Regions from separate parts of the Providencia sp. UF-224 genome, predicted to be linked through region 4. Evidence: predicted binding sites of a transcription regulator. Region 4 holds the regulator's gene; each other region holds the start of a gene.

Evidence for each region. Region 4 encodes LexA, which represses DNA repair genes until DNA is damaged. Its sites were predicted from a motif close to TNCTGTATGTACATACAGNA; they were not measured.
Region 1: a site for LexA is predicted at 932-951, ahead of sulA (SOS-induced cell division inhibitor SulA). Genes of this name have one in related genera too.
Region 2: a site for LexA is predicted at 1,119-1,138, ahead of AC4IFO_RS01565 (DinI-like family protein). Genes of this name have one in related genera too.
Region 3: a site for LexA is predicted at 731-750, ahead of AC4IFO_RS18095 (metal-dependent hydrolase). Genes of this name have one in related genera too.

Annotation. Positions count from the first base shown of each region.
Region 1 covers NZ_JBSICC010000020.1:20,307-22,501, reverse strand. Annotated here, with positions in the region: gene ompA (porin OmpA) at 1-38, opposite strand, end outside; gene sulA (SOS-induced cell division inhibitor SulA) at 393-914, opposite strand; gene AC4IFO_RS16715 (TfoX/Sxy family DNA transformation protein) at 1,148-1,762, shown strand; gene yccS (YccS family putative transporter) at 1,881-2,195, opposite strand, start outside.
Region 2 covers NZ_JBSICC010000001.1:299,186-301,380, forward strand. Annotated here, with positions in the region: gene AC4IFO_RS01555 (GNAT family N-acetyltransferase) at 1-342, shown strand, start outside; gene AC4IFO_RS01560 (GNAT family N-acetyltransferase) at 362-895, opposite strand; gene AC4IFO_RS01565 (DinI-like family protein) at 1,155-1,415, shown strand; gene AC4IFO_RS01570 (MipA/OmpV family protein) at 1,473-2,195, opposite strand, start outside.
Region 3 covers NZ_JBSICC010000024.1:57,741-59,935, reverse strand. Annotated here, with positions in the region: gene hxpB (hexitol phosphatase HxpB) at 1-573, shown strand, start outside; gene AC4IFO_RS18095 (metal-dependent hydrolase) at 766-1,341, shown strand; gene AC4IFO_RS18090 (L-cystine transporter) at 1,523-2,195, shown strand, end outside.
Region 4 covers NZ_JBSICC010000019.1:28,043-30,237, forward strand. Annotated here, with positions in the region: gene plsB (glycerol-3-phosphate 1-O-acyltransferase PlsB) at 1-18, opposite strand, end outside; gene AC4IFO_RS16350 (diacylglycerol kinase) at 145-519, shown strand; gene lexA (transcriptional repressor LexA) at 656-1,273, shown strand; gene zur (zinc uptake transcriptional repressor Zur) at 1,459-1,974, opposite strand.

The DNA.
Region 1 (2,195 bases), on a different contig from region 4:
GCTACTGCCACTGCTACTGCGATAGCTGTTTTTTTCATTTTTACGCCTCGTTATCATCCAATATTGGCATGGCTTCAGTGAGCCTTATTATTTGCCATTGGTTCAATTTACTTGCTAGGTTTCGCAGACATTATCTACAAAAAAATTATAAAAGTAAAAAATAATGCCATAAGCTTAACAAGCTAAAGTCTACAACGAACTTAAAAAGATACAAGTAGAGTGAGCAATAAACGTTAAAAAAAGTATTTTTTTAGTGTATAAATCAGAGAGATATGTATATTTCTAATTATGATTGTTTTTTATCTATCTGATTGATCTTCAATGCTTTTCATTTCACTTTAGGAATAAATATTTCTAAAGGTTAAATTTAGTAAGAAAATTCTTAATCTTGGCTAGTGATAATGATTTGAATGAATTTTTAAGTTGTTTAGCTGTCCAGATTGCATACTCACCATATTATAGGCTTTTTGTGGGCGCATTATAAAACCAATAGAATGGCCTTCTTGTGCGGCATCTTGTAAACGAACAAAATCTTGTTCATTTAATTCTGGTAGCCACCCTAAAACCACGCTGTAATTACCACTTTTTAATGCTTTTTCCATGGCATCAATGGTTGTAATGGGTTCCATATGGCTTACTTGCATGACTTTGTGCGTAGGAATACCCGCTTGTTCTAACCAGTGTTTACTGAGTTTTTTGTTTGGGCTTAGCCATAATAACCAACGCGATTGAATACCAAATTGGCGGAGCATAGGTAACAAGATGAAGTCCAGAATTGGGTGCTTTTCATCGTAGACAAGTTCACTCACCATACCTTGCTGTACCAGGCTATTGGCCTGTTCAGTGGTTTGGAAAGATTGTGCGTAATTATTAAGAGAATGTTTTGTTGTGTCATTCCAAGAATAGATGCTCATAATTCACCTCGTTACAATGCTGTATGAACATACAGTAACTGTATATCCATCCAATATCAAGCCTATTTTTTCAAAGCGCTTCGCAACTTTGGTGTTTTTCTATGCATTCTTCTTGGCATTTTTTATGGAAACTCTCAGAATTGGCTATGCGTAATTGGTTGTAATGAAAGAAATAATAAAATTAATTCTCTCAAGGATGAAAATTAACCAAACCCAAAAAGGAGTTAAGGTAAATGCTACTATCGGAAGAAAAAATTTTTTATTTGTCCCGTTTATTAGGCCGTCTCGGTCAGCTTAAACGCAAAAACCATTTTGGCGGGTATTGCTTATTAGTGGATGACGTGATTGTAGGTTTGTTGCTTGATGGCCACTTTTATTTAAGAGGTTGCTTGTTGGCAAGAAGTCATTTTGAGGCATCGGGGCTTGATAGACTGGTTTACACGAAAAAAGGTATCCCATTGGAAATGCGTTATTACCAACTTTCAGAACAAATGTGGTGTGACGAAAAAGCACTTTTTCAGTTTATTGAGATTGCCTACCACTCTGCCGTTGAGGAATTGCAACAAAAGCAGGTTATTACACGTAGAATTAAAGACTTACCAAATATGAATATGTCTGTTGAAAGGGCGTTAGGGAAGATTGGGATTCTGCATGCGGATGATCTACGCATGGTGGGAGCCAAAGCCTGTTTTATGAAGTTAAAACAACACGGGCGGCATAAGCCAAGTATTAAGTTACTGATTGGTTTAGCTGCTGCGATTGAAGGCTGTCATAGCGCAGTATTACCGAAAATAATTAAACAAGAGTTGATTGCTTGGTATAACAGCTTCGAATTAACCGTGGTTTGATATCACAGTAAGAAAGGTTATTCGCTAAGATATTCAATACATTGCATTGTATAGAACGGAAAGTTAAGCGGGTATTAAAAGCTTGTTTTATATTCTAATACCCGCTCATCGGTATATTTTATGATGAACTGATTTGTCGAATCATTTGTTTGATTTCTGGGATCAGCTCAAGCAATAGTTTTGTTTGTTCCATGATTAATAATGTTTTTTCATCATCGCTTGCTGAAATATTATCAATACGGTGTAAGAGGCTATTACGTAATTTTTCTGATTTTTTATCAACGATATGCGGGTCTAGCGTAGTAATTTGCAGGGAAGATTCGACATAACAAATTGCATCATTTAATAAGGCTAAATTTTCTTCATTTTGCATCTGTTCGCGGTGAGCACCAAGGGCTGAAATATAGCTTAGCAGGGTATGATTTAAACAGAG
Region 2 (2,195 bases), on a different contig from region 4:
CGATTAAACGAAATCAGAGATTGGGTCAAACAGGGCCATTGCTTCGTGTTGGAAGAAAAAGAAGAAATATTCGCGTACGGTGTCATAACTCCGCAATTTTTTGCACACGGGTTTATTGAACTATTGATGGTTAATGACCTATATCGCCGACAGGGTTTAGGATTACTATTAATAAAACAATTGATCAAAAGAAGTCCAACAACAAAAGTTTTCACCTCAACAAATCAATCAAATACAGCCACCCAACAGCTTTTCATGAAAGCTGGCTTTATTCCGAGTGGCAGTATTGAAAACTTGGATGATAACGACCCAGAACTTATCTATTGCTACGTCCCAAGCTAAAACTGTCTTATCAACAGATTTACAATAACGTTTTTTCCATCACAACTGTTTGTAGCATCTGGTTAAAATGTTGATAAGTTTCTTTATCTATAGCTTGTGGATAGCTTAATACTTCTAGCTCATGAGGCTTATTTTCAGGGTAATAGCTTGGGTGCGCATGTGCATATTCATTTTGTTGAAAGCCACAGTGCTGGTAAAACGAAAGACGCTTCCTACTAACTTCATCAATAACAGGGTCAATTTCAAGAATGACTTGCCCAACATCGAGGCAAAACTGTTTTAGTACTTTCTGCCCATAGCCTTGCCCTCTTAGCAAGTCTGAAATAGCGAGGTGTTCAATATAGAAATAATCTTTAATTTTCCAGCAGCCTATAAAACCCACAAATTCACTATTATCTGTAAAGTAATAAAGATGATAATCATTAAGCCCTAAAATTGACTCTCGACCTTGGTAGCTTCTTTGCTCATAAAGTGGAAAGGATTTATCGTATAACTGATTAACAGCCTCTTTCTCGTTTATATCATTGCTAGATAATCTGATTGAATGTAACATTTATTCCTATACTCATCATTACGGGGACACAATACACTTTTAGAATACGTATTTTTTTAATGCTGACAATCAATTTATCCTCAACAACCTTATTTTTAGTTATTTTTAACTATTTGTTTTAATTGTTTATTATTTTCCTTCCGAAATTCATTGTCATTTAACTCATCTAATTTGAAAAATATTTTATAATCTTATTGACTTTTTCTCCTTATACATCTAAAAATACTGTATATTAATACAGTCTTTAGTCGAGGCTATTATGTTACGGATTGAAGTTTTATTTGATAAAAACGCACTACAAAAACCAAGCACAAACGTTTTACTCGCCCTTGAATCTGAGATTTTACGCAAACTGCAGAATCAGTACCCTGACATGGTAACTCGCGTCGGTTTTAGTTCGCAGCAGCGTGTCAATATTTCTGGAACTAAAATGTCAGAAGATAAGGTACGCATCGAAGAAATATTAGAAGAAATTTGGCTGGATGATGGGTGGATCCCCGAAGAAAATACAGCTGAATAACAATTTTAACTAAAGGAATGTTAAAGGTAATCTAAACATTCCTTTATTTTATCATACTTAAAATGCGTAGCGAAAACCAGTGAACCCAATCAAACCTAATTTTTGCTCAGTTAATGTACTCTTACCTGCATCACCAATTAAATAATACGCAGCAATGCCTGAATATAAGGTGAAGCTTTCATCCATATTATAATTTAATGTGGCTGAGCCATGTACATCTTTAAATCCACTTCCAGCATCGTATTCTGCAAATTTAGATTTGCTAGCTTGTTGTTTTGAGACACCAAAGTAGGCTTGATTGTACGCTTTATTTCCCCATACTGTTGCTAAGTTATATTCCATTTCCCATGAGTTATTAATTTCATAGTTTGTATTGACACCTAATTCTACAGTAGCAGTACGGCCTATATGGCGCCCACCATAACGCCTATCTTTTGTTGCAATATCACCCATAATGTAGAATTCATAGCTGTTTAGCGTGTAATAAAGATCAGCACCGACTAGCAGGGAACCATCTAAATCCCCCATTCCTTTAAGATCTTTATTTTTATTACCAAGAAAACCAATCTTTTCATCACGGCCATAATCGTAGCCCAACGAACTAACAAATGTGAGATTCTCTGTTAAGCCTATTCCCCATGCCGCGCCTTCGATACCTAAACTAAATACGCCATAATTATCCGAAAGGTAAGCATACGTTGCCTCTAAATTTGGCCCAAACTGGTATTTTTTTGAACCTTCATAAACGGGTGCAATATTGACTCCTGCCCCTGAAATAAA
Region 3 (2,195 bases), on a different contig from region 4:
GTTTTTTCACAGTTAGGCGTTGACCTTGCGATTGCCAACACTCTACCTGATACATTGGGTTTACGTATTGACCATGTTGTTGAGCTTTGGTACCAAGCTTCACCTTGGCATGGATGCAGTCAACAAGAAGCCAAACAGCGGATCATTGACCGTGTTGTTGGCTTAGTTGAAGAAACACGTCCTATTTTGCCAGGAGTTCAACATGCGATGGAACTTTGTCGCTCGATGGATTTAAAAATCGCGTTAGCGTCTGCATCTCCACTGTATATGCTTGAAAAAGTATTAAATTTACTGGATATTCGCGATTATTTCTCTGCTGTCATTTCAGCCGCTGATTTACCATTGAGTAAGCCACACCCTGAAGTTTATCTTAAAGCTGCTTCTGCACTATCCACCAAACCTATCCACTGCGCATCTTTAGAAGATTCGTTTAATGGCATGATTTCAGCAAAAGCTGCGAGAATGCGATCCATTGTCGTGCCAGATAGTAAGCATTTTAATGACCCACGCTTTGGTTTAGCGGATATTAAATTAAATTCTTTAAATGAATTAGAAGCTAAACATTTACGCTAGTTATAGTGAATTGTGTAATCTGTATTCACCCCTATCTGACTTAGGTAGGGGAATTGCTTAAAAAATATAAAATCCTTTCCTTATTTGCTAATAAATAAGAGTTTTTTTACCTTTACCCCTCTATCATATTCTTTTTAAACACTTTATACTGCCAATCAACTGTATAGATAAACAGATGGTATTTTATCCACCATGACCGCTGAAGGGCATCTGCTTTTTTCCGTCGCCTCTTTGATAATGGCCCATAAACTCCAAGTCACCCCTGAGCTAGCTCAAGGTGATTGGTTGCACTTGGTTCCCGGCGCGTTATTAGGTGCATTATTACCCGATATTGACCACCCTTCTTCCCTACCAGGTCGACTACTGCGTATTTTTTCGCTACCTATCTCTAAACTCTGCGGTCACCGCGGTTTTACCCACAGTTTACTGGCATGGTTGCTACTCATGCTGTCATGTTATCAATGGATCCCAGCACAATGGCCAATTCCCAATGACCTTATTCAAGCTTTCTTATTGGGCTATTTGAGCCATTTAGTCGCGGATATGCTAACGCCTTCAGGCGTACCTTTTTTATGGCCACTACCTCAACGTTTCTGTTTTCCCATTATTCGGGGGAAAAACAGTAAACGGGGCGAACGTTTTATTGCAGTTGTTTTGACAGTTTGTGCCTGTTTTTTACCAGCAGGGTATCAATTTGACTTTTATCATCAAGTTGCAAGTGTAATAGAATATATTAAAAATCAGCTAGATATACACTTTCCTACATAATTCTCAGTTTTGTAATATAATGTAAGCATGATTAATACTATCTTATTACTATTTAGTATAAGAAATGTGTTTTCTCTATTGATAACATATAACCAGTTGTTAGAAGCAACGAAATCCTTATAACCATTAAGGATTAAAGGGCTAGTCACATACCTTATAAAAAAACGATTTGGAGTTCGGAATGAATATTCCTCTAATTATTAATGTGCTCGGTTTTGTAGCACTGCTGATACTGTTAGCAAAACTGGGAGCGAAAGGCTGGAGTCTGTCTAAAAAAGTGTTAGTCGGTCTAGTCTTTGGTGTTGCTTATGGTGTTGTGTTACACCTCGTTTACGGTAGCGGTCACCAAACGGTAAAAGACTCCATTCTTTGGTTTAATATTGTTGGTAATGGTTATGTGCAGCTATTACAAATGGTCATTATGCCATTAGTGTTCGCGTCTATTTTGAGTGCGGTTGCAAGATTGCATAAAGCGTCTTCACTGGGAAAAATCAGTTTCTTAACGATTGGAACTCTACTGTTAACAACAGCAATTGCAGCCTTAGTCGGTATTTTAATTGCTAACCTGTTTGGTTTAACGGCTGAAGGATTAGTACAAGGGCAATCAGAAACCGCTCGCCTGAGTGCTATTGAAACTAATTATATTGGTAAAGTTTCTGACTTGACTGTACCACAATTAATCCTATCGTTTATTCCTAAAAATCCGTTTGCGGATTTAACCGGAGCTAACCCAACATCAATTATTAGTGTGGTTATCTTTGCGGCTTTCTTAGGGGTCGCTGCATTACAGTTGTTTAAAGATGATAAAGAACGTGGTGAAAAAGCCTTAGCTGCGATTGATGTTATGCAAGCTT
Region 4 (2,195 bases):
TTTACGCCATAGTGACATAAATGATTATAGCCTCTTGTTAACAATGCCGGGCAATCATACCAGAAATCCACTGGCAGATCTGTTACTGACAATTCACTTTGACCGTAAAAATCGATTATTGTTTGTATTTTTTAAGGAATAAATATGGCAAGTCAAACTAAGGGCTTTACCCGTGTGATTAAAGCAGCGGGATACTCCCTTAAAGGGCTAAAAGCAGCGTGGGTAAATGAAGCGGCATTTCGTCAGGAATCTGTGGCTGCGGTGATTGCGATTATTATCGCCTTTTGCTTAGATATCAGCTATGTGGATAGAATATTGTTAATAAGCTCCGTCGTGCTGGTGGCTATCGTAGAGCTACTCAATAGTGCAATAGAAGCCGTTGTTGACCGTATTGGTAGTGAATATCATGAACTTTCAGGGCGCGCTAAAGATATTGGCTCTGCCGCTGTGTTTGTCAGTATTGGCTTAGCACTGTTTATTTGGGCATTGGTATTATGGCAACGTTATTTTGCGGGGTAGCGACGAAAAGCCATTGAAATTTGGGAAAAGAAAGTAAATCGATAACAAATACTAAATTCAGTGATTTAACTGTTTCAAATCTTCATTTACCTGTATATACTCACAGTCTGACTGTATAAACAAACAGGGGAACGGGATGAAAGCACTGACGGCTCGACAACAGCAGGTTTACGATCTGGTGCGTGACCACATTTCGCAAACAGGTATGCCTCCTACACGTGCTGAAATAGCAGCAAGCCTTGGTTTTCGTTCGCCTAATGCGGCAGAAGAACATTTAAAAGCCTTGGCACGCAAGGGTGTAATTGAAATTGTTTCTGGGGCATCACGGGGTATCCGCCTACTTCTTGAAGAAGAACCTGATGATCAAGGGCTACCTTTGATTGGGCGTGTTGCCGCTGGCGAACCTTTATTAGCACAAGAACATATTGAAAGTCACTACCAAGTTGATCCAGAACTCTTCAAACCTCACGCAGATTTTCTCTTACGTGTGAATGGTATGTCGATGAAAGATATCGGTATTATGGATGGTGATTTATTAGCAGTACATAAAACACAAAATGCACATAATGGCCAAGTTATTGTGGCGCGTATTGATGATGAAGTTACAGTTAAACGTTTTAAACAGCAAGGTAACCGTGTCGAATTAATCGCCGAAAATCCAGAGTTTGCTCCGATTATTGTCGATTTACGTGAACAAAGCTTCACTATTGAAGGCTTGGCTGTTGGCGTGATCCGTAATAGCGATTGGTATTGATTCTTAGATTATCAGGTAGGTAGCGGTGTGCTGCTTGTTTGATTTTTCCATGATTGCTGGCAGATTTCAAATTGATGTATAGAGATCTGCCTGCTTTACTTCCTTTCTTTTATATCCTTTCTTTATATTACTTTTCGTATTCTTTTCTTATATAAGTAACATCATGGATTCTACAACCTCATTTATTACTTTCTCTTGGTAATGACAGGGTGTTCATGGTCATGGCCACAATGCGCGTGATCTTGGCAGCTATCAATTTCATCACAGTTTTTACATAGACCATGGTTCTCAACCACAGTATGGCGTAAACGGAATTGGTTGGTTTCTGCCAAACTAATGATAGCTGCTTCTATTGTCGCACAATCACTTTCAGTTACGCTCCCGCAATTATCGCAAATCAACATCACTGAAATATGGCTGGGATTATCAAAGTGATGGCAAACGACGTAGCTGTTGGTTGACTCTATTTTATGAATAAAGCCTTGTTCCATTAAAAACTCTAACCCGCGGTAAACGGTTGGGGGCTTTGCTTGCGGTTCAACTTCGCGTAGCAAGTCTAATAAATCATAAGCACTGATTGCGCCATGTTGTTGCGCGATAAGGCGTAACACAGTTTCTCTTTGTGGAGTCAATCTAACGCCTCTTGATTGGCAAATGCGCTCTGCCATCACAAGTATTTTCTCTTCACTCATTTTTTTCATTTTACTGACCCCAGCTTCGAAAAACGCAAAAATTTACTGCTCATAAGTTTATCATATTTTTGATATTGAAAGCGCATTGGCTTTCAGGGGGCAGGAAATAACTAAGTAAATATGTTATCTATATAATTTTTATTTAAAAGTAAACATAAGCAAACGATTATCTGAAAATGGACTTGGTTGAAACGAGTACAGCAGATGAATTACATAAATTTAACTGAAAC